One region of the Actinoplanes sp. NPDC020271 genome, then DNA from elsewhere that is predicted to be linked to it. Evidence: riboswitches for the same ligand, from Rfam matches in the RefSeq annotation. Region 1 holds a riboswitch; the other holds the start of a gene.

Region 1 (7,872 bases):
GCGTCAAACCGGAACGGCGGGCATTACGGTACGTGTTCAACGCCAGTGTCGTGAGCGCGCTGGCACTGATCCCGTGCCCGACCGTGTCGAAGAGCGCGACGTGCAGGACGTCCCCGTTCGACGCATAGTCGAACGCGTCGCCGCCCACCTCGTAGCAGGGTTCCAGCACCGCGGTGACCAGCGTACCGTCCACCGCGAACGTCAGCGGCGGCAACTGATTCCAGATGATCTCCGCAGCGAGTTGCATGGGCATCCGCCGCCGGGTGTGCTCGACCGCGTCGCCGTAGAACCGGCGGCTCGCGATCAGCTCCGCGATCAGCGCGGCGATGACGCCGAGGTCGTGCAGCGCCTCCTCGGACGGGTACGCCTTCACCCGCAGCTCCAGGACGCCGAGCCGCTCGGCGCCGTGCAGCAGCGGAATCCACAACAGGCCGTCACCCCACTGCGGCTCGGCCGTCGTGAACGCCCGGCCGGCCGCCGAGTCCTCCACCACGTACGAGGCCGCCGAGTCAGGGCGCAGCGGGTGCAGGCCCACCTGGGCGTAATCGACGAGCAGCACGGTGGCCGACTCCGCGTCCAGCAGCGGGGCAGCCACCGCGAGCACGTCGGGCAGATCCTCGGCGCGACCACGGTGCCGCAGATCCATGAGCCGGCGAACGGCCTCCATTGACGCGAGCATCGCCTTATCTTCCAACCGCGGGCCCGGGCGCGCACCTACCCGGACGGTCCGCCACGAACCTGTGATCGGCACGGCGCAGGCCGACCGCCCACGTGTTGCGTCCGGGCCGCCACCAATCGTGCGGGACCGGGCTCCGGAACCTGCGGTCGGCACCGTGTCTGACCTGCGCGTCGGTCATCACGCCGAGCTTCCGGTGGCGTACCGGACCCCCACATTCCGGGTCGCGCAGATGATCTGCCGCCCTCGGTCACCCTGAGCCACCCGCCCGGCCCGGCCCGCACCTCCCCCGGCTGCGCCCGGACGGGCAGCGCCACCGCGGCCCGTGCCGGGGTCCTGGCGGCGCCGCCCGTGGTGAGGCCTCAGCAACTTCGGGGGCATCGATCTCGGTCGCGGTGGGGTGACCGAAGGTCCTGCTGGACAACAAGATCGCGCGTAAGACAGGATGGCGATCGCGCCGGCGGGGACGCTGGGTCCCGGGCGATCCGATGTCCTGCCTGGAGCCCTCCCATCGGGGTGTGGCCCCCGCCGGTCCGCGGGATCGGGTGGGTGAAAGCTCGGTGGTCCTGAACGAGGAGATGCGACGGACTTCATGAGGCATGTCAACGACCTACTGGCCTTTCTTCTCGAACTGGTGGCACTGGCCGCACTGGGCTACTGGGGTTTCAAAGCAGGCCCCGGCGTCGCGGCCAAGGTCGCGCTTGCCGTCGGAGCGCCCCTGCTGGCGGCGATCGTGTGGGGGCTGTTCGCTTCGCCCAAGGCAACGGTCTCATTGCCGCTCGTCGGTGTACTCGTGGTGAAGGGGCTCGTATTCGGCTCGGCCACGCTGGCGCTGTATGCGGTGGGGAATCGCGCGACAGCTACTTGTTTCGCCATGATCGTGGTGATCAACATCGCCATTGCCCTGCTCAGCAAATCGGTCGTCGATCACTGAGCCTCTTCCGGCCTGATGGAGCTGTCACGGCGGGTGGGAGCGTCGACGCGGGACGCAGGCACTGGCCGACCCGTCAGGTCGTCGACCGGGTCGGTGACAAGTGGACGCTGCTGGTGATCCACGCGCTGGAGGAGGGCCCGGCCCGCTTCTCCGCGCTGCAGACCCGGATCCAGGGCCTCAACCAGAAGGTGCTGACCACGGTCCTGCGCGGCCTGGAGCGGGACGGCCCGGTCACGCGGACCGTCTTCCCGACGATCCCGCCGAAGGTGGAGTATGAGTTGACCGATCTCGGTCAGAGCCTGCTCGGTGTCGTCGGCGGGATCCGCAGCTGGGCCTACGAGCGGATGGACGACATCCTCAAGGCACGGGAGTCATACGACGCAGCAGCGCGGTGACCGCCTCCCGGCCGGCTCGGTTGGCCCCGACTGTCGACTGCGACGGTCCGAAACCGATCAGGTGGATGCGGGGGTCGGCGGCGACCTGGGTGCCTGCCATCCGGATGCCGCCGTCGGCGTTGCGCAGGTGCAACGGGTCGAGGTGGGCGAGCGCCGCCTTGAACCCGGTCGCCCACAGGATGACGTCGACCTCGGTGAACGAGCCGTCGGCCTCGCGCACCCCGGCCGGTTCGACGGCCGTGAACATCGGTCGCCGTTCCAGCGCGCCGCGTTCCCTGGCCGCGAGCGCGTAGGGCGTCCACGCCAGCCCGGTGTAGGACACCACGCTGCCGGTCGGCCGTCCCGCTTCGACGTCGGCGATGACCTTGGCGATCGTCTCGCGGCCGGCGACCTCGGGCTCGAACCCGTCGGCGCGGAAGAACGGCTCGCGCCGCGTATACCAGAACGTCGTCGCGACCCGCGAGATCTCCTCGAGCAGCTGCACCGCCGAGATTCCGCCGCCGACGACCGCGACCCGCTTGCCCGCGAACTCCGACGCCGACCCGTAGTCGCGTGTGTGCAACTGCCGCCCCCGGAACGTCTCCTGCCCGGGATAGCGCGGCAGCACCGGGTTCGTCCACGTCCCGGTCGCGTTGATCACCGCCTGCGTGGTCCACTCCCCCGCGTCCGACTCAACAACAAGATCAAGACCCGCTTCCCGTACGGCGTGAACCGTCACCGGCCGCAGAATCGGCAGCCCCTCCGCGCGCTCGAAGGCCGCGAAGTAACGCGGCACCGCGGTCCGGCTCGGCTCCTCGGGGTCGATCGCGGGCTTCGGGAAGCGTGGCAGGTCGAAGATCCCGTTGACGGTCGCCATGCGCAGCGACTCCCACCGCCGGCTCCACGCGCCGCCGGCGGTCGGGGCCGCGTCGAGGACTATGAACGTACGCGCAGATTGGTCTTGATCTTGGGATGCGTCGGCGAAGCCGCGCCTCTTGAGGTGGTAGGCGGCGGAGAGCCCGGCCTGGCCACCGCCGATGACGACCACGGATGCGCGGCGCATCAGGCACTTTCCAGATGCCGGCGCAGCGCGGCGGCGATCTCCCCGGCGGCGGCCAGCTGGGCCGGGGTCAGCGCGTCGACGAACAGTTCGCGGACGGCCTGCAGGTGCGGGACGGTCGCCGCGCGGAAGGCGTCGTTGCCGTCGGGCGCGAGCACGACCTCGGCGCCGCGGCTGTCGGTGACACACTCCTCGCGGCGGATCAGGCCGCGTTTCTCCATCCGGCCGAGGTGGTGCGAGAGGCGGCTGCGCTCCCAGCCGATGCCGGCCGCCAGGTCGGAGGAGCGCAGGCGGCCGCCGTCGGCCTCGCTGAGCGCGAGCAGCACGGTGTAGTCGCCGGTGGAGAGGCCGGTGTCGGTCTGCAGCCGGGCGGCGAGGCGGCCGCGCAGCGACTCGGTGGTCTCGACGAAGTCGCGCCAGACGCGCAGCTCGTCGCGTGTGGGCAGCTTCCGTTGACCGGCCATGCGCGCCTCCCTGATTGACGTGTCAACGATATGGCGCGGGTGATCCGGTCGTCCACTTCCGGACGGATCTGTGCTCGGCGATACACCGCCCTCCGGGGCCGGCCGAGCTCGCGACGGAGTCGGCGTTCTGGGCTGTTCCCGGTGTGCGGCGGGTGCGCGACATCGCGCGCACGCCCGATCCTGAGCGGTCAGTTGTCCGGCGCGCCCGCGCCCCGTCGCCGGCCTGAGCGGACATCTCCGGTGAAGGCCGCACGCCCTCCGAACAGCACGATCACCAGGCCGCAGACCGCGAGCCCCGCCCCGACCGCCGGAACCGCACTGATCCCCGCGTGATCAAGAACGGTCGCGCCGAGCAGCGCTCCCCCGCCGATCCCGACGTTGAACGCCGACGTGGTCAGCCCGGACGCGGCGTCCGGCGCCTCGGGCGCCACCCGCAACGCCGCCGCCTGCAGGAACACCGGCATCGTGCCGAACGCCAGCCCGCACGCGGCCAGCGCCAGCACCGCCGGCACCACCCCGCTCGCGGCAGCGGCCAGGCCCAGGGCGGCGGTCAGCCCGGAGACCGCGATCAGCATCGACCGCCGGGGCCGGCGGTCGGCGAGAACCCCGCCGAGGAAGATCCCGATGCCGTTGGTCACGCCGTAGGCCAGCAGCGACGGCCCGACCGCGCTCTCCGGGACACCGGCATGGCGCAGGAACGTCGCCACGTAGGTGTAGAACCCGTAGAAGCCCAGGCAGAGCACGACGGTCACGGCCACGACCGTTCCGATACCGGGCGTGCGCAACACCCGCGAGAGGCCGGCGGAAGTGCCGGCGGCCGAGCCCGGAAACGCCGGGAGCAGCCACCGCAGGGCCAGCGCCAGCACCACGAACGAGCCGGCGAGCAGCCCGAACGCGAGCCGCCAGCCGACGAGTTCACCCAACGACGTGCCGGCCGGGACACCGGCCACGAACGCGATCGTGCCGCCACCGAAGACGAACGTGGCGGCGCGGCCGGTGCTACCGGGCGGGACCAGGCGGACCGCGTAGCCGACGGCGATCGCCCAGAACAGCGCGTGCATGGTTCCACCGGCGATCCGCGCGGCCAGCGCCACCGCGAAGTTGCCGGCGAGCGCGCTGATCACAGCACTGATCGCGTACCCGCCGAGGGCCGCGACGAGCAGCGGACGGCGGGGGAACCGGGCGGTCCAGGCGCCCAGCGGGGCCGCGAGAAGAGCGACCATCAGCGCGTACGCCGTGACCAGCAACCCGGCCCGGGAAACCGGCACGTGGAGACTGTCGCTGATCGCGGGCAACAACCCGGTCGGCAGCATCTCCACCGTGACCGACAGGAACGCCGCCCCGGTCAAGGTCAGCAACCCGACGATCGAGCCTTTCTCGGCGTGGCCGGGGCCCGCAGCGCCGGCCGCTTCGGGCCCGCTGCGGGGTGAAGGATGGTTCATCGGCCGCGCCATCGACGCCTCCCCTGATCAGGAGGCGCCCTTGCGTCGGAGAAACCGGCTGAGCGTGGCGGACCGTGGTCCGTCGCAGCGCCTCTCAACCGGCCACCCCGACCGTATGACGGCGCTCAGCCGATGCGCAACTCGGTAAGAGTGTCGTCGCGTGCGGTGGAACGCTGGTCCGGATCAGCGAGGTGACCTGGGAAATCGGGCCGGTCCGGGGGTGGTGCCTCCGCGGTCCCCGGGACACCGCGGAGGTGGCCTGGCCCGTCTTCGCCGTCTCGTTCTCGTGCCGGGCGCGGCTCAGCCGGCCAGCTCGGCCGCGACCGCGTCCGCGCCGAGCCCGATCATCCAGGTCAGCGGCGCACCGGGCAGGAACTCGGTCATCTCCGCGGTCAGGCGCTCCCGCTGCTCGCCGGTCAGGCTCGGCGCTCCTCCGGCCAGCCGGGTGACCGCTTCCCGATACGCCGTCAGGTAACGCCGCTGCTCGACGAGCAGTTCCACGCCGCCCGGCGTCCCGTGACCGGGCAGCAGCGTCCGCCCCTCCAGCTCGGTGACCAGGCGATCCAGCGTCGCGAGCCAGTCACCGGTGTGCCCGTCCGCGGTGTAGGAGTGCACCCCGGGAAACGCAAGATCACCAATAAAGACCCGATCATCCAGTACGACGTAGGAGTCGGCGTGGCTCTCCGCCGCCCCGGCCGTGTGCAGCGTGAACCGCAGCCCGGCCAGGTCGACCACCTCCCCGTCGGACAGCCGGTGGTCCGGAACCCGGTGCTTGTCCGGCCACTCGTCCCCGTAGACCGGCTGCCACTGCGCCCGCTTCGGCTCCGCGATCCGGGCGATCGTGTCCGCGACCTCCGCCGACGCGTAGACGGGCACCCCGTCGCCCGCGACGACCGGCAACCCGTTGAAATGATCCGGGTGCGCGTGCGTGACGAAGACCCCGAGCAGCGGCTTGCCCACCTCCGCGACGCGCTCCGCCAGCGCCCGTGAGTCGGAGAGCAGCAGACTCGCGTCGACCAGCACGACGCCGTCGTCACTCTCCACCAGGTAGCTGTTGACGAACAGTCCCGCCTCGCCGGCGGTGAACGTGTGAATCCGGTGCTCGCTCATGTCGCCGACGCTAGGTCCGTAAGGAGCGACCGGACAGAAGGCACTTTCAGGTGCCCTTACTTCGAACGAGCCCGACGGCGCCCGGGTACCGGTGCCTGTCGTTGCCGAGCGCGAGAACGAGCCCGGAGCCGGGCGCGCCTCGACGTGGGTCCGGGGCGCCGGCAGCCGGTCCGGTCGCCTCGGATCACGAGATCGGCGCGGCGAGCCGGTCGAGCCGGTCGGCGATCAGGTCGGAACTGGCCAGGACGGTTTCGGCGGCGCGACGCGCGGCCGGGGTCAGCGTGCGGCCGTGAGCCAGGCCGCGCCACCGCTCGCCCGCCGCCCGCGCCGCGGCCCAGGTCTCGGCGGCGGTGGCGTCCGGGGACATGCCGAGGCGTTCGCCGACGCTGGTGCCGGAGCCGCCGAGCAGCCGCGCCGCGTCGACCGCGTGGTCGCGGGGCACGGTGACACGGCCGGACCGCAGGGCGGACAGCAGCCGCAGTTCCCGCAGCTCGTGGGCTTCGGCGACGAGCAGTTCGAGCTGGGCGAGCAGATTCCCGGCGGCCGGGTTACGGTGCGTGCGGAGCAACCGGTCCAGGGTGGTCAACGCCGCCCGGGCCCGCAGCACCGGCCGGCGGGCGGTGAACAGCGTCGCGATCGAGGCCTGCAGCTCCTTGAGCCCGCTGTGCTCCTGGAGTCGTTCGGCGAGCGCGGCGGGGGTGTCACTGCCGGTCCGGGCGAGGGTCAGCGCCAGCCGGACGCCGCCGAGCCCGAACCGTTGCAGGAGCCGGACCCGGCGCTGCGCGTCGACCGGGGCCAGGGCCGTGGCCGCGGTGAACCGGTCGGTGGAGAGCAGGTGCGGCTCGGACTCGGCCTTCGGCAGGGCGGCCAGCGCGGCGATCACCGCGAACTCCTCGCCGGCGAGGGTTCGCGCCGCCGCCGCGATCAGCGGGGACACTGCCAAAAGATCTTGAGAGACCATTCCCGTACGCGGTTCGCGCCGCCGCCGCCGGGCCATCTGTTTCGCGGTCAGCAGCGCGTCGGCCCACCCGCCGCCGGTAGCGTCGGCCCGGGACAGGACGATCATGACGTGCACCGGGGGTGCCAGCCGCCCGCGGGCCGCCCGCACCGTCCGCAGCTCCTCCTCGCCGAGTTGCGGAGTCACGTAGAGGATCGCGTCCGCGTCGGCCGCCGGCCCCCGCGCGTCGATCAGCTCGGTGCGCCGCAACACCCGGCTCGGCCACTCGACCACGGCACGCCCGCCGGGGCCACCGGTGTGCCGGGCATCCGGCGTCAGCCGCAGGCCGGACCCGGTACGGACCACAGGGATCTCGGCGTCACGCCACCACGCCCGCGGTTCGGTCCCGTCCCGATACGCCACCTCGGCGGACAGCTCGACCGGTGCCAGCTCCTCCCCGATCAGTGCGTTCACCAGCGTCGACTTGCCGGACCCGGGTGGGCCGGCAACCGCGATGCGCAGCGGGCCGGCGAGCCGGTCCAGGGTGGAGCGCAACACCGCGGCGGCCGGCGGGACCGCCCGGTAGACGTGCGCCGCGTCGTTCAGCAACCGGTACGTGCGCTGTTCGAGTTCCTCGTCGTCGATCACGCGCGGACACCGGCCAGCGCCAGTGCCTCGGAGTGCAGCCGGGCGAGCGCGGCCAACTCCTCCTGGAGGCGGCGGCGGTGCTGCTCGCGGGCGGCGACATCCTGATCGGCGGCGGCTTTCGCGTTGCGGAGCGAGTCCATGACGATCTCCTGCAGGTCCTCGGTGACCGCGGTGAAATGGTCCCGCAGGGCTCGCTGGACCCGCCGTACGCTGTCGCGGGCCTCTTT
Region 2 (7,872 bases), on a different contig from region 1:
CGAGCCGGCCAGGTCGGCCGCCTGCCGGAACAGCTCGGCGGCGGCACCCCGATCACCGGCGCGCTCGGTCAGGTCGGCCGCGGCAGCCGCCGCCGGGGCGTACCCGTCGAGGGCGTCCCCGACCGCGGCGAGCAACTTCAACCCGGGCCGGGGACCGTGCGCGTAACCGTGCGCGACCGCCCGGTTCACCTCGACGACCGGGGACGGGTGGACGCGGGCGAGCTGGTCGTACCAGCCGGCCACGGTCGGCCAGTCGGTGGCCTCGAAGCTCGGCGCGGTCGCGTGGCAGGCGGCGATGTGCGCCTGAATCGCGTACGGCCCGGTCACCGGACTCGCGCCGAGCAGCCCGACCGCCTCGTCGATCGCGGCGTGATCCCACCGGGAGCGGTCCTGCTGCTCCAGCGTGACCAGGTCACCGGCCTCGTCGGCCCGGGTCGCCCGCCTCGAGTGCTGCAGCAGGCAGAGCGCCAGCAGCGCCGTCGCCTCCGGTTCGGCCGGCAGCAGCCGGGCCAGCCGGATCGCCTCCCCGGCCAGGTCCGGCTCACCGTCGTACCCCCGGGTGAAGAGCAGATAGAGGACGGCCAGGACGGACGGGAGCCGCTCGGCCAGCGCCGGCCCGGACGGCACCCGATACGGGATCCTCGCCTGCGCGATCTTGGCCTTCGCCCGGCTCAGCCGCCGCGCCATCGCCGACTCACCGACCAGGAAAAGGCGCGCGATCTCAGCGGTTTCAACACCCGCGACAGTACGGAGGGTGAGGGCCACCCGGGACTCCATCGCCAGCGCCGGATGGCAGCACGTGAAGATCAGCCGCAGCCGGTCGTCGCCCTGCGGCGGGGGCTCGTGATCCTGCAACAGGGCCAGATCCCGCAACTTCCGGTCGGCCATCGCGGCCCGCCGGAGCTGATCGATCGCGCGATTCCGGGCGGCCGTCATCAGCCAGCCGCCCGGATTCGCCGGCATCCCGTCGCGCGGCCACCGGGCCAGCGCCGACTCGACCGCGTCCATCGCGCAGTCCTCGGCGAGCTGCCAGTCACCGGTGAGCCGGATCAGCGTCGCGACGACCTTGCCGTACGCCTCCCGGAAGACGGGCTCATTCACCGTGGTACGGCCGCAGCTCCAGCCGCCCGGACCAGGCCATCGGGTGCCTGCGGGCCACCTCGATCGCCTCGTCGAGGTCGGCGCACTCCAGGATGTCGAAGCCCACGATCACCTCTTTGGTCTCGGCGAACGGGCCGTCGGTGAGCAGCAGCTCGCCGCCACGAACCCGGACCGTGGTCGCCGCCTCCGGACTGACCAGCTGATTGCCCAGCACCCGGCGGCCGTTGGCGTCGTTCTCGGCCACCCACTCGAAGATGTCGGGAGCCTCCAGTTCGGTCTCCGGCTCGGTGTCGGTGCAGACGAACATCATGTACTTCATGGTGTCCCTTTCGTTGGTCTCATCCCGATGACGAACGGCCACACCGTTTCAGGACACCGGGATGTTGAAAGGCGTGATTATTTTTACGGCAGCCCGTGGAAACGCCGGCCCGGGATCCTCGTGCAGCACCGCGTTGATCCGGTGCGCCCGGAGCAGCGGCAGATTCTCCCCGTCCAGGCCGTGCGCCACGAACACGTCGTAATTGCGGTTCTCGGCCTCGAACGCCGCGACCACCTCGGCACAGCCACCGCTGCGCGGCACGTAGACGGCCCGTACCGCCCGTGTCCCGGCCAGCGTGCCCCGCACCTGATCCGGACCGGTCACCTGATGCAGCCGCCGGGCCGGGCCGAGCACCTTGCGGAAGCCGTCGATCCGCTGCTCGGTGCCCGTTCCCGCGACCACCAGCACGTCTCCGGCCCGGTCGTGCAGCCACTGCTCGACCAGATAGGCCGCGGTCTGCCCGGCCTCGCCATCGAGTGCCGCCCGTTTCGCCGGGCCGATCGCCACGAACTCGCGGTCCAGGGCCGCGATCGCCTGGTGCACCTGGCGAGCCGTGCTCTCCCGGACACCACCACGCTGGTGCAGCACCCGGTCGACGGTGGCCGGGCTCAGGCCGGCTCGCGTGGCGATCTCCCGGATCGGGTGGGGGTGCTTCACGACGTACAGGATGATGGGTTCTTGAGGTGGCATGGAAGGTCTTTGATGTTTTCTCATCCCATCACGTGACCGGTGGAACCGTCGCTAGGCTCCCGGGGTGCGCGTGATCTCCCGCCGGACCGACGCCGGCATCGAAGTGTTCTCCGAAGATCTGGAGTCCTCCCGGGTCTTCCCCGTGCCGCCCGGTTTCTGGGGCTGGTCGGCCCCCTCGACCAGGGATGCCCTGGTCTACGCGACCGGGGACTCGGCGGTGATCCGGATCGATCCGGACGGCCGCGAGCAGTGGCGTCTCGATCTCGGCACCGAGGCGTCGAACGGCCAGGCGGCCATGATCGCGGTCCAGTTCTCCGCCGACGACGCGAAGGTCTGGGTCTACGCGCCGGACGGGATGCCGGGGCACGACGCCTGGATCGTGCTCGACGCGACCACCGGCGAGGTCGAGAGCCGGCGATCGCTGGCGGCCGCGGGACAGGGCGCGGAGCACTTCCCGCTCCGCGACGGCCGCATGCTGCTCGACGTCGGCGAGGGTCAGGACGGCTCGCTGATCTTCCTCGCCGGGCCGGAGGGCGAGCCGCACGACTACGGATGGTCGGACCGGGTGCTGATCGACGTCTCACCGGACGAGCGCCAGTTCATGACGATCGACCACGACGGCCAGGCCGACGTGGCGCTGCACGCGTTCCCCGGCGGCGAGGTGCTCACCCGGCTCACGGTCGCGGACTTCGGCGAGGATCCCGAGGTCGGCGTGATCGAGTGGACCGGTGGTTACCTCGACGCGGAGACCGCCATCGTGGTCGTCTACGGCGAGGACGAGGAATCGGACGGCCCGTGGTGGCGGCACTACCGGGTCGGCACCCGCACCGGCGAGGTGCTGGGTGACCTGGGCATCGTCACGATCGACGAGAACGACCTGCAGCCGCTGGGGGACGGCACCTTCGTCGTCACTGATACCGACGGAACCCTCAGGCGCATGTGATCAAGCGCCGAAGAAGATAAAGTAGTTACGCCTATCCGAGAGGCGCTGCAACGGACAACGGAGTCCGCCACGCTCGGGTGCGGTGTGTTGACGTAAGGGCGCCTCCTGAGAGGGAGGAGCCCTCTTTTCATGAGCGACAAACTTCGATCCGTCAACGGTCTCGACTTCGCGATCGCCGACATCAACCTGGCCGAGGCCGGCCGTCACCAGCTGCGGCTGGCCGAGCACGAGATGCCGGGCCTGATGTCGCTGCGCGAGGAGTTCGGCGACTCGAAGCCGCTGACCGGCGCCCGGATCGCCGGTTCGCTGCACATGACCGTGCAGACCGCGGTCCTGATCGAGACGCTGGTCGCGCTCGGCGCCGAGGTCCGCTGGGTGTCCTGCAACATCTTCTCCACGCAGGACGAGGCGGCCGCCGCGGTCGTCGTCGGCCGTGAGGGCACCGTCGACGCCCCGGCCGGCGTCCCGGTCTTCGCCTGGAAGGGCGAGTCCCTGGAGGAGTACTGGTGGGCCACCACCCAGCTCTTCGACTTCGGCAACGGCCAGGGTCCGAACATGATCCTGGACGACGGCGGCGACGCCACCCTGCTGGTGCACAAGGGTGTCGAGTTCGAGGCGGCCGGCGCGGTCCCGTCGACGACGGAGAACGACAGCCACGAGTACTCGATCATTCTGGACACCCTGCGGGCCAGCCTGGCCGAGGACCCGCAGCGGTTCACCAAGATCGCGTCGGAGATCCGCGGCGTGACCGAGGAGACCACCACCGGTGTGGCCCGGCTCTACAAGCTGGCCAAGGAGGGCACGCTGCTCTTCCCGGCGATCAACGTCAACGACGCGGTCACCAAGAGCAAGTTCGACAACAAGTACGGTATCCGGCACTCCCTGGTCGACGGCCTGAACCGCGCGACCGACGTGATGCTGGGCGGCAAGCTCGCGCTGGTCTGTGGTTACGGTGACGTCGGCAAGGGCGCGGCGGAGACGCTGCGTGGCCAGGGCGCCCGCGTCGTGGTGACCGAGGTCGACCCGATCTGCGCGCTGCAGGCGGCGATGGACGGTCTGCAGGTCGCGCGGATCGAGGACGTGGTCGGCGAGGCCGACATCTTCGTGACCACGACCGGTGGCACCGACATCATCACGGTCGAGCACCTGTCGGCGATGAAGCACAACGCGATCGTCGGCAACGTCGGTCACTTCGACGACGAGATCGACATGGCCGGGCTGAACAAGGTCGCGGGCATCGAGAAGATCGAGATCAAGCCGCAGGTGCACGAGTGGCGCTTCCCGGACGGGCACTCGGTGATCGTGCTCTCCGAGGGTCGCCTGATGAACCTGGGCAACGCCACGGGTCACCCCAGCTTCGTGATGTCGGCGTCGTTCACCAACCAGGTGATGGCCCAGATCGAGCTGTGGACCAAGCCGGGTGAGTACGAGAAGCAGGTCTTCGTTCTCCCGAAGCACCTGGACGAGAAGGTCGCGCGCCTGCACCTGGACGCGCTGGGCGTGAAGCTGACCACGCTGACCAAGAAGCAGGCGGAGTACCTGGGCGTGGACGTCGAGGGTCCGTTCAAGCCGGAGCACTACCGCTACTGAGGTATAAGCAGTAAATAGTCCCCCTATGTCGGATTAGGCGCAGCTAGCCTGCTCCTACCGACATAGGGGGTTTTGCTATGACACTTCGACGTCTCGCGACAGTCCTCACCGTGGTCGCAGCGCTGGTCGCACCGGCCACGGCCGCCACGGCGGTCCGCCGCCTGGATCCGGACGCCGCCTTCCTGCGCACCGCCCACCAGGGCAATCTCGCCCAGATCGCGCTCGGCCGGATCACCGCCCGTAAGGCCACCAGCCCGGCTCTGCGGCGGCTCGGCGCCCGTTTCGCCGCCGACAGCGCCCGCCTCGACCAGGCTGTCCGGGCGACCGCGCAGCGCCTGGACGTCCCGCTGGACCCGGAGCCGAACAGCACCGTTGCGCAGAGCGTGATGGTCTACCGCTCCACCCCGGACGCCGAGTTCGACCAGCTCTTCGTCTCCAGCCAGACCATGCTGCACGAACGGGCGGCCCGGGTGGTCCGCGCGGAACTCACCGACGGTGACGAGGCCGCCGTGCGTCAGCTCGCCCGCCGCGCGCTGGCCGTCGTCCGGGGGCACCGTGCCTCGCTGGGTCATTTCGGTCAGTAATCCGCCGGTAATCCCGATCACGTCATCCACCTGCCACAACTGTGTGACCGGGAATAGCGAAGAATAGGGAGATGAGCCACGAGGAGACCCTTCTTTTCGGTCTGGGGGCCATCGCGATCATCGTGCTGGTCCACTGGATCACCGGGAAGACCGGCCTGCCCGCCGCCGTCCTGCTGACTGTTGCCGGCATCATTTACGCGTTCCTGCCCGGCCAGAATTTCGAGATCGAACCCGACGTGATCTTCACGTTCCTCCTGCCGCCGCTGCTCTACAACGCGGCGCTGGATTCTTCACTTATCGACATCCGCCGCAATCTACGCACCGTGATCAGCCTTTCGGTCGCCCTGGTGATCGTCACCGCGTTCCTGGTCGGCCTCGGGCTCTCGCTCGTGGTCGGCGGCGTCACCCTGGCCGCCGGGATCGCCCTGGGCGCGGCCGTGGCGCCTCCCGATCCGGTCGCCGCGCTGGCCGTCGGCCGCAAGGCCGGCCTGCCGCCGCGGCTGATCACCCTGATCCAGGGCGAGGGCCTGCTCAACGACGCGACCGCGCTGACCATCCTGCTGGTGGCCCAGCAGGTCGCCGTCGGCAAGGAGGAGTTCACCTTCTCCAACACGGCCGGGAAGTTCCTGGTGATGGCGGCGGGCGGCGTGGTCGTCGGCGTCGCGGTCGCCTATCTCGTCCGGTTCCTGCGGGTGCTGCGCGCCGACCCGCTGACCGCCAACGCGATCTCGCTGATCACCCCGATGGCCGCGTTCCTGGCGGCCGAGCACTTCCACCTCTCCGGTGTGCTGGCGGTCGTGGTGGCCGGCCTGATCATCGGGCACGACACCCCGCGGTACGCGACCGGCGCCAGCCGGCTGCAGACCGCCGCTGTCTGGCGACTGATCGACTTCCTGCTCGAGGGCGCGGTCTTCCTGCTGATCGGCGTCCAGATGCGCAAGGTGCTGGACGAGCTCCACGAGTACAAGACCAGCACGATCGTGATCGCGGTCAGTGTCACGCTCGCCGTGGTCCTGCTGCTGCGCCCGATCTGGCTGCTGCTCACCCAATTGTTGCCGCGCTCGCTGCACACCCGGCTGGGCGGCGAGGACGAGGACGACGAACTGGAGGACCTGCCGAAGGCCAAGCGCCGGGAGAAATCGCTCGGCGGGCGGGAGTCGGTCGCGCTGAGCTGGGCCGGCACCCGCGGCGTGATCACGCTCGCCGCGGTCTACAGCTTGAACACCAACATCCCGAACCGCGGTCTGCTGGCGTTCTGCGCGTTCGCGGTGGTGCTGGTCACGCTGATCGGCCAGGGCCTGACGTTCGCGCCGCTGGTCAAGTGGCTGGGCCTGCGGGCGAACCAGACCGACAAGGCGCGGCTGCGCAACGAGGCCCGCTCGGCCGCGGTGCGGGCCGCGCTGAACCGGCTCGACGACATCCAGGGCGAGCAGCACGACAACGTCGAGGACGAGGCGATGGAGACCATGCGCAAGCAGCTCCAGATCCGCCTCGACCGCTACCGGCACCGGCTCGACCTGCTGGAACAGGTCGACACCCCGGAGTTGCCGCCGTCACCGCAGTACGAGGCGGCGCTGATGGTCCGCCAGGCCGTGATCGACGCCGAGCGCGAGGAACTGCTGCGCTGGCGCGACGCCGGCCGACTCGACGACGAGAACCTGCGGGTGCTCAACCGCGAGTTGGACCATGAGGAACTGGTCCTGCCGAAACGCGGCAAGTTGTCGCACTGACCTGTCGATCCGGCCTGCGGCAACGCCGCCGGACGGCTGGTTCGCACCGTGGTTGTTCGTGCCTTGAAACCACGGTGCGAACCAGCCGATGCGCGTCACGCGGGGATGTCGCGACGCCGCAGGGCGGTCAGTCCCGCCGCGCCGATCAAGAGCGCAATCAAGATCAACACAATTTCCGGTACGGCCGAGAAGCTCGCCGCCGGCAACTGCGGCACGTGCGTGAAGGGCGACACGTCCATCGCCCACTGCGGAAACTCCAGCAGTGGCCCGACCAGCAGGATCAGCAGACTCAAGGCCACCGTCGCCCACGCCACCGCGGCGAACCGTGGCAACGCCCCGACCAGCAGCACGGCCACCGCGCCCAGCACCCAGACCGCCGGCAGTTGCGCCATCGCGGCCCCCAGCACGGGCCCTGAGTCGCCGAAGGTCATGCCGGCCAGCGCGCCCTGCGCGGCCATCGCCACGGCCGGGCCGAGCAGCACGAAGAGCAGGTGGCTCGCGGCCCACGAGGTACGCCCGACGGCAGTTCCGAGAATCAACTCGGCGTGCCCGTTCTGCTCCTCGTCGCGCATCCGGAGCGCCGCCTGGATCGCGTAGAGCGAGATGATCAACGCGCAGGTCCCGGTCGTCGACGCGAAGTAGGCGTCGGTGATCGACCCGGAACCGCCGATCTTGCTGAACGTGTCGGCCACGCTGCTGCTGGTCTCGGCGAGCTGCACCACGCTCGTGCCGACCCCGCCGAAGACGACACCGAGCGCGGCGAACCCGGCGGTCCAGCCGAGCAGCAACCCCCGGTGCAGCCGCCAGGCCAGGCCGAGCGGCGAGGAGAGACCGGCACCGGCATGCGCCGGGCCCAGTCGTGGGGCGATCAGGCCGGCACCCAGGTCCCGACGGGTGAGCAGGGCAACGGCCGCG

What was found. A riboswitch is a leader RNA that binds a small molecule or an ion and turns the genes downstream of it on or off. The one in region 1 is predicted to bind S-adenosylhomocysteine.
Region 2: linked by a shared signal. The riboswitch ahead of ahcY (adenosylhomocysteinase) and the one ahead of ACH442_RS43495 (MFS transporter) in region 1 are both predicted to bind S-adenosylhomocysteine.

Annotation. Positions count from the first base shown of each region.
Region 1 covers NZ_JBIRWQ010000037.1:14,999-22,870, forward strand. The annotation lists gene ACH442_RS43470 (PP2C family protein-serine/threonine phosphatase) at 1-667, opposite strand, end outside; gene ACH442_RS43475 (YrdB family protein) at 1,269-1,610, shown strand; gene ACH442_RS43480 (winged helix-turn-helix transcriptional regulator) at 1,541-2,005, shown strand; gene ACH442_RS43485 (NAD(P)-binding domain-containing protein) at 1,968-3,047, opposite strand; gene ACH442_RS43490 (MarR family winged helix-turn-helix transcriptional regulator) at 3,047-3,508, opposite strand; gene ACH442_RS43495 (MFS transporter) at 3,697-4,962, opposite strand; S-adenosyl-L-homocysteine riboswitch at 4,976-5,052, opposite strand; gene ACH442_RS43500 (MBL fold metallo-hydrolase) at 5,251-6,060, opposite strand; gene ACH442_RS43505 (hypothetical protein) at 6,245-7,645, opposite strand; gene ACH442_RS43510 (hypothetical protein) at 7,642-7,872, opposite strand, start outside.
Region 2 covers NZ_JBIRWQ010000033.1:83,077-90,948, forward strand. The annotation lists gene ACH442_RS42200 (RNA polymerase sigma factor) at 1-1,101, opposite strand, end outside; gene ACH442_RS42205 (YciI family protein) at 1,094-1,420, opposite strand; gene ACH442_RS42210 (LacI family DNA-binding transcriptional regulator) at 1,469-2,077, opposite strand; gene ACH442_RS42215 (hypothetical protein) at 2,175-3,053, shown strand; S-adenosyl-L-homocysteine riboswitch at 3,085-3,164, shown strand; gene ahcY (adenosylhomocysteinase) at 3,183-4,643, shown strand; gene ACH442_RS42225 (DUF4142 domain-containing protein) at 4,721-5,227, shown strand; gene ACH442_RS42230 (Na+/H+ antiporter) at 5,299-6,957, shown strand; gene ACH442_RS42235 (ABC transporter permease) at 7,053-7,872, opposite strand, start outside.